Regions from separate parts of the Pseudoalteromonas sp. XMcav1-K genome, predicted to be linked through region 1. Evidence: riboswitches for the same ligand, from Rfam matches in the RefSeq annotation. Region 1 holds a riboswitch; the other holds the start of a gene.
The links. A riboswitch is a leader RNA that binds a small molecule or an ion and turns the genes downstream of it on or off. The one in region 1 is predicted to bind lysine.
Positions count from the first base shown of each region.

Region 1 (7,669 bases):
CTAATAAGTAGCGAATAAATAACATGCCGCACAGTAGCTTAATGGTGATACGGGTACCGTTTGAACCAGCAGAATCGATTTTATCAAAGGTATCTTGCTCGCCTGCGCGGTTGACCACGACAAAGCGAATATCAAATAAATCACTTAAGGTTAAACCGCCATTGCCGGTGGCAAGCTCAATTAAGTGGTCTTTTGCGCGATTAATCTCTTTTTCGTCAAACACTTGTTGACTAAGTAAATCGAGCGTGTCGCCGTTATCGAGCTTATTTGAGGTAGCGATAATGGTATCAATACTTTCAATAAGCTGTTTGCGCGGCAGTACTTCGATTTTAAAGCTCTTTAAGTTTGAAATACGGTGCTGGCTAATGCCGCTATTAAAGCTGTTCATTTCACGGCGTAGACGATCTAAATCTTCGCGCAGCCCTTTAATGGTGGCAGCTACTTCGGTCAATGCCACGCGCGCTTGGCGTTCTACCGCTTGTTGCTCGTTATCAAGGTTATGATATGCATTAATCACTTTTTGATACTTTACGTATTCGTCGGTTTCGCCATCAAATTTTGTCAGGCCTGCGTTGTAAATATGCAGGTAGGTGTTTGATACGTTAACCGCAAAATTTCTAAGCTCATGACAGTCTTTGTTAAAGCCATGAATTAAATCGGCCAAGTTATCAAAATCAATGGTGATATCAATTGGGTAGGGCGTTGACTTACCTGAGTAAAAATCAAGAGTATGGTCAATACGTTCTGATTTCACTTGCGCTAAACGGGCACTTTGGCGCGCCAGCATATCGCGGTTAGCTTTAATAATTGAGCGTCTGTCGGCAATGGTGGCAACGGCGTTTTGCACTTCACTGAGTAACCCTTCTACCTCATCTTGCTCGCTTTCAAGCTGTGACAGTAATAATTCTTGCGCTTCAATTGAGGCAAGCATAGTGGTGTATTTAGCATACTGGCTAAGCGCGGCTTCGTGCGCCATGACTGTTTGGTAAAGGGTTTCTTTTTCTTGCTTTTTGCCTTCTAAATCAACAGCAACTTCTTTTTGTGCCAGTAATTCTTTCAACGATGTTTCAAACGCATTAATTTGTGCCTTAATGGTTTCTTTATCATCGCCCGATTGCATTTTAAGCGCGGTTAAGCCCTTTAATGGAATATCAATGCCCGGCAATTTGGCTACATTACCTTCTATTGAGCGGGAAATTAAATCAAGCAGTTCACTAAATGCCGTTTCATCATGAATGGTGATGTCGTTTTTACCAGACGTTGCCATGGTCATAATATCGTGATTAAGTAGGCACGAAATATCTTCCACTTCTTTCAGTGATAAGTCTTCGCGCATGCGAGTGAACAAGTTGTACTCAAGGTTTTTAAGCTGCTGTTTTAAGCTTTTAATTTGCTTGGTGGCATCTTTAATGCGGAAATCTAGGGTAACAAGTGATTGCCCTTCGGCGCTGGCAAGGGTATGCGAGAGCGCATCGTATTCTTTTTTTACTTGTGAAAGCTCGGCTTTTAACTGTGCTTCGTTAACTAGCTCAAATTCATTTTTAAGGGTTGAAAATTCACTAAACCAAGCATCAAGTTGGGTGCGTTTACGCTCAATCTCACGTAGTTGACCTACATACAGGCTTTGACGCTGTTCAAACTCGATTTTCTCGCTTTCAATGCCTTCAAGCTGTTCGGTGATTTCAATCAGTTTGTTGTCGTTAAAGTCGCTGTAATCAATTAAGGCTTTATCAATTTTTGGCGCAAAGGCCGCAAGTTTACCTTTTAGTGCACTTTGATGCTCTAACATGCTTTCAAGCGCAGTGATGGCTTCGCCGTTTTGCTCAAGCGCTTTTAATTCTATTTTTGCACGATTTACTTTTTCAAAGGCGCGTTGCCACACATCGTAAAAGTCCACCTTGGCATTTGACATATGACGCTCAAACACTTTTAACATAAAGCGTTTTACATCTTGCGCACCAAGCTTATGTAAGTTAAGAATTCGGCGGAAGATCTCTTTATAAATAGGTGCGTCATGGGCATGATTAAGCGGGATCATTTTAAGGTTAAGCACGCTATCAAATGGGGTTGCGCCGCCAGTTAGCAAGGCATTTAGCTCTTGTGCTTTAAGCTCATACGGAGCGTAACCTTTTTCACCTAACTCTTTAAATAGCTGAGTGTATTTCAAAATGCGTTTGTTTTGCGTGTAGTCGGCTAAATCTAATTTACCGTGGTAGCAAAAATACTGGTAACCATACCCTGCTACTTTACCAAGACCAGCTACACCAATAACTACTGGGCCATGGGGAAGCTCTGCTTCTAGTAGAATATACGATTGATCAGATGCAAAATAGAATTTACGGGTTTCGTCAAGGTCGTGTCCGTCCCATTCGGTTAAACGCAAATCGTTAATCAGTGGAAACTGTAATGCGTTGATAACTGAGCTTTTACCTGTGTTATTAGGCGCACAAATAGAGCTACTTTTATTGAGCGGGATCACGCATTTTGCATAACCTGCGGTATTTAATAGGGCAAGTTTAGTTAATCCATATAATTCATTCATTACACTTGCTCCTCGTCCATATGACTTTGAAAATTGCTAATGTCGTTTAGTGCATCTAAATAGCGGTGCGCAGAGGCAAGAATACGAAAACCCAGTTCAGTTTCGCGGGCAACACCGAGTCTTACCATACGTAAAAACACATCACGGCGCATATCGCTACCCGAAAAGATCTCTAGCTGATCAAATAAGTGCTTGTTGTTTTGCACTAAGGTCATCATCAGTTCAAGGTCGATATCGCTATCGAATAGGGCAACCAGCGGGTCTTTACCGAGGTTGGCGTAGTGCTCAATCAACACATAAATGGTAAGAGCAAATGAGCGCGAGATTTTACCCATATTTGGGGTGCCTTCATCCACTTGCAGGTAATAAAACCCGCGGGCATCGTGAACAAGGGTTTGGCCAAGTGCGGCAAAAAGCGCTTCATAGGCATCAAACTCTTGATCAAGTTGTTGAAATAGTTGGCTGTCTTGCTCGCAAATATGGTAGCCAGACACCAGTTTTTTATTGATTGCTTTAAGCTCTGAAAGCAATGATAAATCGATTTGAGACATATAAATTAATCCGATGAGACTGAACGTGCGAGATACGGCTTGAGCGTAAGCTGCTTATTACCGCTTTGAATGGTCACTTGCTCGCCGTGGGAAATAGCGAGCGTATTATCGCTTGCTAGTTTTTGGTAAAGGTATAATAACTCGTCAGTTTCTAGTTCATCATAGGTGGTGGTTAAGAAATCCATAATAGACGATTTTTTGCTGCGTTTAGCTTGCGTAAAGCGTTGTTTTACTTGATTGTAATCAGGAATATTAGGTGCAATGTATTGATTTACCGCACTCATATCCGGTAATTCGTATTCGTCGTGCTCAAATTCTGCAAGCTCAGCCATGTACGCAGTGATTTGGTTGTTAGAACCAAGCGATAATCGCTGCGCCTCTGAGCTGAAATATGGCATAAATTCGCCAAGGATTTTATCCACCCCTTGTTTACGAATAAGCGCAAGCACTTCTGAGGTTTGCTTGGTTAGCTGGGTATTGCGGCGCAGTTCTTCACGCAGTGGCAATAATACATCGGCACTTTTGGTAAGAGATTGCTGACCAATTAAATACATATCTAAAATACGGCTGCGCAATTGCTCTAGCTGGCGCTTTTCGTGTTTAAATTTGCCAAGGGTGGTGAAGTGAATAATCAAGTCACTCAGTGAGGCTTCAATTTGCTCAAAACACAGCTTAAATTCGCCGCCAATATCGACCATATTTAGCATTGGTTCAATGTATTCATCAAATGCTTCGATGACCGCTTTATAGCGTTTTGCCAGCGTTAAATTAGAGTCGTTAGATTTAGCTTGTTCAACAAGGTTAAAAATAGCGTTTTGATTATGTTGGAATAATTTAACAATTTTACGCACGCGCTCATCCATAATGCGGGCGTTTCGTTTAATTTCCATTTCATCGTCGTTAAAGCCAGCGTTAGATAAACGTTGGTTTAAGCGCGCCAAATCGTCAACGAGTACGTGAATCTCGCCAACGAGGCCAAGGCTTTCTTCTTGCAATAAAAACTGCGAAAAATCAGCAATTGCTCGGTTAATTTCGAGCTGCGACGATTTAGCTAAAGGTATGATGATCTCTAGCTGGATCAACTTGTTAATTTGCTTAAATACCGCCTCGGAAGAGAGTTTTGGTTCTAACTTTTTTAACAAGCTTTGGGCATCTTGGAAGCTAAAATCGCCAAAATCAAAGCGTTTAATTAAGGCTTCAATCAGTGACCAATTGTCTACCAAGGTTGCTAGAATTCTTTTAGGTGGGATCATATTTATCCACGTTAACTTGATATCTATCCAAAAAGTAAATTTTTTATAAAAAAAATGTGTAATTAGACTAAAACCGTAGTGGTTTTAGGTAATCTTCAGTGCTACACTTCGCGCCGCTCAACAGGCTTCTTATCGACCGCAGGTTGGGTGTTCGTTCAAATTTTTAACTCAACTCTACAGGTTAAAATAACAAGATGGTGTCAGGTGTTATTCTCGCGCTGATAATAATCGCATTCGTGCTGATTGTTATAGAGGATATTATCCATGTAAACAAAGCCAAAACAACGCTATTTTTTGGAACTTTGTGCTGGATTATTCTCTTTATTTCCCCTTTACATGGGCAAAGCCCAGAATCTGTTCAAAAAGAACTCGATCATAATATTTTAGAAATTGCGACCTTATGGTTGTTTTTGATGGCAGCGATGACCTTTGTTGCTTATTTAAACTCCAAAGGGTTTATTCAAAGCTTGGTGCATAGGGTATTGCCGAGTGAAATGAGCGAACGCAATTTAATGTATTTAATCGGTGCGTTTGCATTTTTCTTCTCGTCGATTTCTGACAACATCACGGCAACATTGATATCACTGGCGGTTGTGATGTCGTTAAAGCTTGATGCCAAAAAACTTATTAAGTATGCCACGCTTATTGTATTTGCAGTGAACTCGGGTGGGGTATCGCTTATCACCGGTGATGTAACTACTTTAATGATTTTCCTTGCAGATAAAGTCACCATAGCTAACTTGTTGTTACTTGTGGCTCCTGCTGCGTTATCGGTATTTATTTTAGCCGCGATGCTAAGTTTGGGCATGAAAGGCACCATTACGTTTGAAAAAGTCGAACTGCGCCGCATTGAAAAAACCGATATTACCATTGCCTGTATTTTTGTTTCGACCATCGTAGCGACGCTGATGTTTAGTGTGTGGTATCACATTCCGCCATTATTAACCTTCTTATTTGGTTTATCGCTAATGTTCTTAGTTGCGCAATTCTTAATGCGCAAAAAAGACGTGAATAAAAAGATTATCGATTACGTGCGTGAAATTGAGTACGACACCTTATTATTCTTTGTAGGTGTGTTACTACTTGTAGGTGCAATGAAAGAGATTGGTGTGTTGAATCAATTTACCCACCTTTATGAAGTACTTGCACCTGAATATGCAAACTACTTTATGGGTATTTTGTCAGCGGCCGTAGATAACGTACCGCTTACCGCAGCACTACTAAAAGCAGATATTGTAATGGATACACGTCAGTGGTTAACCTTTACCTATGCAACCGGTGTAGGCGGCTCAATGCTGATTATCGGTTCAGCAGCGGGCATTATTGCAATGAGCAAAATTAAGGAACTGACCTTTGTAAGTTACCTGCGCATGTTTATGTATTTGATGATTGCCTACACCATTGGTTATTCATCATCGTATTTAGTTGGTTGTTTATTTCTTAATTAGTGATTGACAGCTAGACGGCTAAACGGTAAATTTCAAAAGCTTTCTTTTTAGAAGGCTTTTGTTTGTGTGCTTATTAAGTATTCAAACACAGAAGAGGTGCATTAACCAGGTAGTAGATTCGAGGGCGCATTCCCGACGACGGTCTATCAGGGGGTTAACTGCCGAGGAGTGATCTGGATTTGTGGCCAGCTTGCTTCGGTTCTAGAAGTTGAATCTTCGGGACTGTCACCTGTAACAGGTGGAGAGCTTCTGGCAGAGACTATCCTGATGTAATCAATCACGTTCCTTGCCAAGTTCTCCTTATTAAGATTTAAAGGAGAGACCGTGTCTAATTCGAGTATTAATGTAGCAAAATTTGGTGGTACCAGTGTCGCAGACTATGACGCTATGGTGCGCTGCGCCGAAATTGTTATATCAAACCCAAGCACCCGTTTAGTTGCCGTAAGTGCAAGCTCTGGTGTTACCAATCATTTAGTAAGCCTTGCAAATGACGATTTAACGGACGTTGCGCGCCAAGAACATATTGACGCCGTGGTAGCTATTCAGCACAAAATTACTGAAAAACTCACATTAGATGACGACATTACCGAAGGTTTTTTAGCAACACTTGAAGCGTTTAAAACCTTTGCATTACAAAACGAATTTGATGACAAAGCAAGCGACGAGCTATTAAGTTTTGGTGAGCGTTTATCATCGTATTTATTTACCCAAGTTTTACGCAGCTTAGGCGCACAATCGCTGCGCTTTGACGTACGCGAAGTGCTAGCGACCAATTCACATTTTGGTAAAGCAGAACCGAATGTTGAACGCACTCGTGAATTAGCACAAGCAAACTTATTGCCGTTATTAAGCGAAAACATTGTAGTTACCCAAGGTTTTATTGGTGCAAATAGCCAAGGTGACACAACCACGCTTGGCCGTGGCGGTTCTGATTACAGTGCAGCATTATTGGCTGAAGCGGTTGACGCAAAAGCTGTTTACATTTGGACAGACGTAGTGGGTATTTTTAGTACAGATCCTCGTTTATGTGTAAAAGCGGCGCCGATTGCTAAACTGAGCTTTGATGAAGCGGCAGAAATGGCAACCTTTGGTGCCAAAGTGTTACACCCTGCAACTATTTTACCAGCAAGCCGCAGTGGCATTAGTGTGTTTGTTGGTTCAAGTAAAGCGCCAGAGCAAGGTGGTACATGGATTGAGAAAGAAAAGTCTGAGCAAGCCGGTATTCGCGCAGTAACCCAGCGTAAGAATCAGATTTTATTGACCCTTAAAAGCCCAGAGATGCTGCTTGCTAGCGGCTTTCTAGCACGCGTTTTCACTATTTTAGCGAAATACAATATTTCGGTAGATTTAGTTACTACCTCTGAAATCAGTGTTGCGTTAACGCTCGATAATGCGCCAAATGCATCACGCCCGGAGCTTGATCAAGCTTGTCTTGATGAGTTAAGCGAGTTTTGTCATGTAACGGTCGAGAATAATTTAACTCTGGTGGCATTAATCGGCTCTGAAATTCAATTACGTCACGGCGAAATTAATTTAATGGGTGTACTCAGTGATTTTAATATTCGTTTAATTTGCCATGGTGCAAGTAAGCACAACCTGTGTTTCTTAGTTGAGCAAACTGAATCAGATAACGTGGTGCAAGCGATTCATAGCCGTTTGCTCGAAGCCTGTTAAATCGGGTTTAAGGGAAACTTCAACAAGCGCTGGTGGCTGTTTAACAGTCATTGGCGTTGCCATACTAAAATCAAACCCATTAATTTGGCAGCTATAGGCTGCTAAATTATGTTTTGCATAACCGTGATATACATTAGGCGAAAGCAGCTGGGCAATTGGCATGGCAACAGCTTTAGCAAGGGCCTCTTTTAATGTCCAAAT
Region 1 covers NZ_JBIPJE010000043.1:89,307-96,975, forward strand. Annotated here, with positions in the region: gene ACHSBP_RS10685 (ATPase) at 1-2,542, opposite strand, end outside; gene ACHSBP_RS10690 (hypothetical protein) at 2,542-3,093, opposite strand; gene ACHSBP_RS10695 (hypothetical protein) at 3,099-4,346, opposite strand; gene nhaD (sodium:proton antiporter NhaD) at 4,541-5,794, shown strand; lysine riboswitch at 5,878-6,051, shown strand; gene lysC (lysine-sensitive aspartokinase 3) at 6,182-7,468, shown strand; gene ACHSBP_RS10710 (4'-phosphopantetheinyl transferase family protein) at 7,418-7,669, opposite strand, start outside.

Region 2 (7,669 bases), on a different contig from region 1:
GCAACTTACTAACGTTCGTGCATCAGGTACTGATGAAGCACAAAACCTTGTGCCACCAATCATTATGTCTCTTGAGCAAGCGCTTGAGTTTATCGATGATGATGAGCTAGTAGAAGTAACGCCTGAAAGCATTCGTATTCGTAAGAAACTTCTTACTGAAAGCGAGCGTAAGCGTGCTAGCCGCGAAGCGAAAAAATCGTAATAGCGATTTCGTTTTGTAATAAAAAAAACCAGCCTAGGCTGGTTTTTTTTATGTTTGAAATTTAACGAAATGCTCTGATACCAATTCGCTTAAGTAGCTAATCATCCTAGCGGGCTAAATATCATGCTAACTGCGTTAGAATTTATCAATGTAGAACAACTACATAAGAAAAATTCCGCCTTGTTACCATTTCATTTATCCAGCGCTATCCCTGATCACATAGTTAACAGAATTGGTATGAAATTATAAAAAGTCAGTTAATAAAATACCTACACCAAAGCGTTCAATGTGTTGGTTGTAATCAATTAAACTTTCGCCATAACCATTGTAATATTGCGCGTAACCTCGTAAACGACCCCACGCAGGGAATGACCAATCAAGCTGCACTGCACCTTTGTTATCTGACTTTAAGTTGTTGCGTAACATTACGGTAAATTCATGTTCTTCATAGCGATAAATCGTTGCAAACTCAAAGTGTCCCATGTAGTCATCAATATCTGGGTTATCATCACCAGTTGGGTCATCTTCGTTGCGTCTTTCTTCTTCAGGGATGCGGTACCAAGGCCTAAAGCTAAACACAAAGCCATCTTGCTCCCAAAACAGGTTCGCATAAATTCGATTCCATGAACGTGAAAGTGGAATATTTCGGCCATTTGATTGGTGTTCAAAACCAAGCACTATGCCCATTTCGTCACCCCATAAACGATTTTCATCGTCCAGTAAATTCATCCAAAATACTTCGGGTTGATAGTTGGTTTCTCGAAATGGCGATGAAATATCATTATTGTAGAGTTGCCAATACGACTGCATGGTAAAACCAAAATAAAATGCTTGGTCGATATCAGACTTAACTTGGTATAGCGGCACTTTTAACGACAGCTGAAACTTAGCTTCTAACTCATCTAAAGGCGCACCTTTTAAGTTAGGATCGCTTTCTGCAGGCGTGTTCTTTGGGCGATCCATGTAAGTCACAGGTAGAATATAGTTGCGATTATGTGGCGTAATTACATTGGGATTGTTGGTGGTAACTTTTTCTCGGATAACGCGTTTATCAATTGCCGACATGTCATCCATATCTGTTATTTTCAAACACTTTTTCTTAACTTCAGCAAGTGTTTGCGAATCATCGCCTGCAGCAAGTTCGTTAAGAATACATTGCTTGGCGAGTTCTTTTTCAGAAGGGTCGTCGTTTGCAAATGCAAGCGAGCTGGCCAGTGAGAGTATTAAGCTAGAAGCTAAAAGGCGCATTAATTATATCCCTAAAATGAGTGAGCTTTTATTATAACCATTTTAGAAACATAAAAAAGGCGGCATATTTGCCGCCTTGTGCCCCAAAGGGGACTTCTCACGCAACTGTTACAATTCAAAGTAGTTTGTAAAAAATTTATAAAGCTCAGTGCCTTGATTTACGCTGGCTGACGCAAAGTGCAAAATTGCTATGCCATCTTGCTCTAGGGTAATTTCATTTAGTGGCTGTTCAGATAAATAGCGTTCCATACGTAAAATTTTGGCAATGGTATCGCCTGCTTTTACGTGGCTACCGAGCGCTGCTGTGTATTCAACCATGCCACCCATGGGCGCGTAATACGCAAGATAATCATCTAAATAACAGGCGTAGCGGGTAATGGCTTGTGGCTGGTAATGAGAATCTTGTAATGCTTCTTTATACGTTAAATAGCTTAGTATGCTGTTTGCATCGTTAGCGGCTTCTGTCAGGTCAATCTTTTCTTGTGAACCTAGCTCAACGGTAAAGGCTTCCACTAAAACGGGAATGTCGCGACCTGTTTTTTTATAGGCTTGGCTTAGTTGCCACCATGGACAAAAATTCGCTTCGTCCATTGCGCCATCAAATTCATTTGGAATAAGTAACACATGCTCAATATCAAAATAACGGGCACTGTCTTTAGCATATTCTGGGCAATATAAATGCTTCGCTGAGATTGGCCCTGTGTGTAGGTCGAGCACAATGTCTGCCTGATGCGCTAATTTTTGTAAGTTTAAAGCAATTCGCTTACCCGTATTGAGTGCGTAACTTGGCCCTTCTAAAATTTCGGCAGTTGCATTTATTAGGCGCGATTTAAACGCACTTTTAATTGTTGCGATATCAGCATCCTGATATTCCACAACAAAGCCATCGACCAAAGCCGAGTGGTTTTGATACATACGGTTCCAGTTGGTACCCGTAATTGGATCAAATCGTCCTAGGGTAAACTCTCCTGACTTTTGGTTGCAACCAATTGGGTTTGCATAAGGCACTAAGGTAATGTTTGATGCCAACGTCTCGCGCTTCAGTTTTTCAAGTAACTGATATATCACCGCGTTGCCTTGTACTTCTGCACCATGCATATTGGCTTGAATATACACATTTGGCCCTGTGCCGTTTCCTTTGAGGCGATAAACCGGAATAGTCAGCGGTAAGCCGTTGGCAATTTCACCAACTTGAATGTTTTCTTGGGTGATTAGGTTCATAGTTACCTCAAGTAATAATCAGCGCTTTCGCTTTGTCTGACACATGTTACGACGCCATTTTTTACGACAAATTCTGCGGGTAATTCATGGCATAAAAAGTACGGCATACTTTCAGTAAAGCCATACGCGCCACATTGGGAAAAAATAAGCCAGTCAGTGTCGTTAATATCGTTGGCTAATTCAAACTCGCCTAAGCTATCTAGTGCTGTACAAAGCGGTCCGTGCACTAAATAGGGTTTAGTTTTGCTGTCTGTTTCACGCAATAACTCCGCAGGGAATGCCTGATTGGTAACCGCAGGGCGTAAAATGTGGTTAATGCCGCCAGCAACAATAAGTTGATTAGCACCGTAGTTTTGCTTTTGTTCAACGACAGGATTGGCATAAAAACCCACTTCGCCAACCGCATAACGGCCGAGTTCCATCCAAAGCTCTTCGCAACCTACCGAGTGCTTTATTGTTGCCAATGCATCTACTAATTCCTGCCAGACAAGCTCTGTGCTTGATGTGCAATAAGGAATGCCTAGGCCGCCGCCTAAATCTAAAATACGTAGATCAAATCCGAGTTGCTTACTTAAACTTTGTAATGGTGCAATCATGGCACGCCAAAGCTCAGCTAGCTTCTCTGTGCTGAGCATATTGCCCCACTGAAAAATATGTAAACCAGCAAAGTCGAGCGCTGGGTAATCGGCAATATTCAACGTGGACCATTCGTCACAGCCAAGGCCAAACGGTGTTAAGCTATCGCCACCAAGAGGATTCTTTTCACTGTCTGGCCAGCGCAATTGCACTCGCAATAAAATGCGCAGGGTTAGGTTATGTTCACTAGCAGCTTGGTTTAACCAAGCCACTTGGTTGTGACTTTCAGCGACAAAGGTGCGAACACCTTTATCGAGAAAGTGCCGGATCTGCTTTTTCGATTTTGCAGGTCCAGTGTTGAGCACACGTTTTGCGTCTATGCCTTGGGCTAAAACTTGGTTTAGTTCACCGCTGCTTGCTACATCAAAGTCAAAGCCACATTTATCTAACGTTTGGATAATCGCTGAAAGCGGGTTTGCTTTTACTGCGTACCACAGTTTCACCACATTTTGTGATGTAAGCTGCGTTAGATGCGCTTCTAGCTTATCTAAATCGTATAGATAAAATGGCAGATCTGTTTGTTGGCAAAGCTCTGCAAGTAATTGACGTTGTGGTGTGCTCAAAAAGCTCATTAACGTAAAGCCTCTTCCAGTTCTAATGATGCATCGCTTTGTTCATCACGATATTTAACGATAAGCGCACATGACATGCTTAAGCCTTGCTCGCGGCCCCATTCACTTGATGAAGGGCGTGAACCTGGAATAACAATCGCATTTTCTGGAATTGGTTCGCCTTTTTCTAAAACGCGCTCATTTACACAGTCATAAACAGGAATAGTCGCAGAAAGACGCACGCCAGGTGCTAGTACCGCACCTTTTTTAACTACAACGCCTTCAACGATGACACAACCTGCGCCGATAAATGCATCATCTTCAATTACTACAGGGCTTGCGCCAACAGGCTCTAATACACCGCCAATTTGCACTGCAGCACTTAAATGTACGTTTTTACCAATTTGAGCGCATGAGCCTACTAATGCATGGCTATCAACCATAGTGCCGGTATCGATGTAAGCGCCAATATTCACATAGGCTGGTGGCATAATCACTGTGCCGCTTGCAACATAGGCACCTGGGCGAACACTCGTACCACCTGGCACCATGCGTACACCTTCTTGTGCAGAAAAGCCGCGTACAGCAAGGTTATCTTTATCTACAAAACCACCTGGAAACTCAGTGTTAGTACCATTTTTGAAAACATCTAAAATGCCTTTTTTAACTTCAACGTTCGCGTGCCAGTTACCATTTTCATCTTGGTTTGCTGCGCGTAAGGTGCCGTTTTCTAGGTTTTTTAATAGTTCTTGCCAGTTCATAGTACTTCTCTCTTAATTCCAAGATAAAATTGTTTGATTAGCAGCGAGAATTGCTGCAGGTGATTCCAGCTCATGATGGGTAAGCGGTGGACGTAAATTTGGGGTGTTGAGCTTGCCTTGTTGGTGCATTAGCACTTTTACCGGCACAGGGTTAGCTACTTCAAATAAGCTATTTACCGCGTCGCTCCAAGTAGTAAACAGGTTTGGTGTGCCTAAAAGCGATCTGCGAACAAACTCTGCGGTTTGTTTAGGCCATGCGTTAGCAGCAACCGATACTAAACCTTTTGCGCCAGCTTGGGCAAAATATGGCATTAAGGCATCATCGCCACTGTAAATAGCTACATTAGGATTGCTGCTTCTAAATACTTCAAATTTACTAATGTCACCACTAGCTTCTTTTAAAGCCCATAAGTTAGTGTGATGACTTAATGCGGATAACAGTTCAGGAGCAAGTGCCACGGCGCTGCGTCCTGGCACGTTATACAACATGCAGGGAAGCTCTGTGGCACTAAGTAATGCATCAAACCACTGAATTTGGCCTTTAATGCCGGGTTTGGCGTAAAGTGGTGAACCTAGTAATAGTGCGTCAATCGGTTGTTGGTTACAGAATTCTAACCACTCAAGTTGTTGCGGTAAGTTGACCCCGCCTACAGCAACCATCAAAGGTACCGTCGGTGATAAGTCACAGACAAAACGCACGATTTGCTGCTGCTCTGCGATGGTTAATGCTAAACCTTCACCTGTGCTGCCGAGTAATAAAATGCCATTGTTGGCATCTTGTTGATCTGCTACTAATTGCGCAAGATTGTCATAGTCAACTTCACCCGTCTCAGTGAAAGGGGTGACTAATGCAGTCCACAGCGGGTACTGCGTTAAATTAAATTGTGATTTCATCTCTAGCGAACTTAATATGTGTTCGAAGAAGGGATAAGAGAAAGGCTTAGTCCAGCTTCGAACAACTAAAAATTCGAAGAGCAATGGACTTAAAAAATAGATAAGGCGAATGGCCTTATTTTTCTAAGACCAGAAGCTCTCCACCAAACATATTTACTTAATACAAGTAATTGGTGACAGTCGCCGGGATTCAGCCCAAGCGCCCGAGATAAGTTATCAGCAAAAAAGCTTATCTCTCGGCGTTAATTCCCCTCATTCAGTGTCATTGGAGTTTGCTCCCCTCAACTGAATTACCTGAATAACGCACCTCTTCCAGCCCTAAGCTAGCCGCTATTTTAAATAGCCACTAACGTAAAATAGGGTGATTGAGCGGCAATTGAAACATTTTGGACGTCTAAATGTCAATAAAATTTATTTTAGAGCAATGTAATCGCGTGATGTTTAATGATATAACTAGCGGCTATTGCGGTTGAAATTAAGTAAAAATAGTTAGTTGTGAGAAAGTTAGTATTTCTGTTGTGCGTTGTTATAAGCTTGCCATGCGATGCATCGGTGAAAAAAACCTATGAGGAATCGTTTGCGTCCTCGGTAGTATTAAGTGACTCTGACGTTGTGCGCTTTGGCTTTGGTAATTTTGACCCGGTTAATATTTTAGAGCAACTCGGTGATGATGCAGGCGATAAAAATGTAAATTTAAGAACTCAGCTACAAGTATTTGCACTGCCTTATACCTACACGTTAGACGAAGATTCACGCGTAAATACGCACTTTTCTTATATTTCACAATCGCAAGACATATTGCTGGATGATGTGGCTATACCTGACGACAGCCATGATCAAATCTTCACCGCTTATGCCGATTATGAAACAGCGCTGTATCGTTACGATAATTGGTTGTTAGAAGGCTCAATTGGTGCGCATGTTATGCATTACGACAATATTCATGACTACAACAGCCCTGAAAGCCGCGCCGCCAAAGCAGAAGTGGAAGGTATTTATTTTAATACAACTGCAAACTCAGTTTTAACCGATATGGGGTTAACTCTCAGTCGCAGAAAAGCCAGTCGTTGGGGGCATTGGTTAGTTAAATCGAGCTATAATCACTTCTTTGGTAAAGGATTTGGTGGTGATGATGCAACACGTGATTCAACCCCATCAGGTTGGTATTTTGCGAATAGCGTCAGGGCAACCATAAAGCTCGACCAAAAATTAAAACATACAGAGTCAATCTATCTTAAATTTCAACGTGTTGATTTGGGTGGAGACGCACGTAGCGCCTTTAGCACTGGCCATTATTATGAGTACGGTGGCGGCTTATTAATCGACACTCGGCCATGGACATCTTGGTTTGATAATATCGGCATTGGCTTGCATTACAACGAGGGTAGTGTACTTAGTGGCGGCAGTATTGTAATCTACTTTAACGAAGAGTAACTCCAACTCACTGTAATCGTTATCACTCTAGTGGGCTTAACGCCATGCTAACTAGGCCTAAAATTATCGGTGTAACGCAATATTATCAGATAAAAGTCGCCTTATTAGTATATCATTTGTTCAGCGCAATATTTGAATATAGACGTAAAGAGTTGGTGAACGCCATTAATATAAAAGGACTTAGATAATGATTCTATTACCGCTTATAACGCTGTCTGCAAGTGTCTTGAGTGCAGCTGATACATCTGATTTAGCAAACAAAACCGAACAACTTCACTTAAATACCATTGTCAATGCTGAGGCAATTAAACGTGTGCCGCCTAAATATCCAATCAATGCTGCGCGTGACGGTAAAGAAGGTTGGGTGCAGCTAAGTTTTGTAGTCGAACCAGACGGTTCAACATCTAATGTTATTGTTGAAGATTCCTCTAATGAGGCATTTGAAAAGTATGCACTGCGCTCAATCAAAAAGTGGAAATACTCACCAGCCACTAAAGATGGAAAGCCAATTCAGCAATGTCGAAATCAAGTACAATTGGACTTTAAATTAAGTAATGTCCCCAAAGGTGCATCAAAGTGGTTCTTTAGGCAATATCGCTCGGCAATGGATTTTTTAGAGGAAAATAAAGTCGCTGAGGCCGAAGAAATAGCGAAGAAGATCGAAGAAAAAGGTCGTTGGAATGCGTATGAAGATATGTATTATTCAATTCTTACCTCCCTTA
Region 2 covers NZ_JBIPJE010000031.1:45,818-53,486, forward strand. Annotated here, with positions in the region: gene typA (translational GTPase TypA) at 1-202, shown strand, start outside; gene ACHSBP_RS04860 (phospholipase A) at 446-1,450, opposite strand; gene ACHSBP_RS04865 (succinylglutamate desuccinylase/aspartoacylase family protein) at 1,559-2,671, opposite strand; gene ACHSBP_RS04870 (PLP-dependent decarboxylase) at 2,674-3,879, opposite strand; gene ACHSBP_RS04875 (2,3,4,5-tetrahydropyridine-2,6-dicarboxylate N-succinyltransferase) at 3,879-4,619, opposite strand; gene dapA (4-hydroxy-tetrahydrodipicolinate synthase) at 4,632-5,513, opposite strand; lysine riboswitch at 5,639-5,833, opposite strand; gene ACHSBP_RS04885 (Solitary outer membrane autotransporter beta-barrel domain) at 6,009-6,947, shown strand; gene ACHSBP_RS04890 (energy transducer TonB) at 7,135-7,669, shown strand, end outside.
Region 2: linked by a shared signal. The riboswitch ahead of dapA (4-hydroxy-tetrahydrodipicolinate synthase) and the one ahead of lysC (lysine-sensitive aspartokinase 3) in region 1 are both predicted to bind lysine.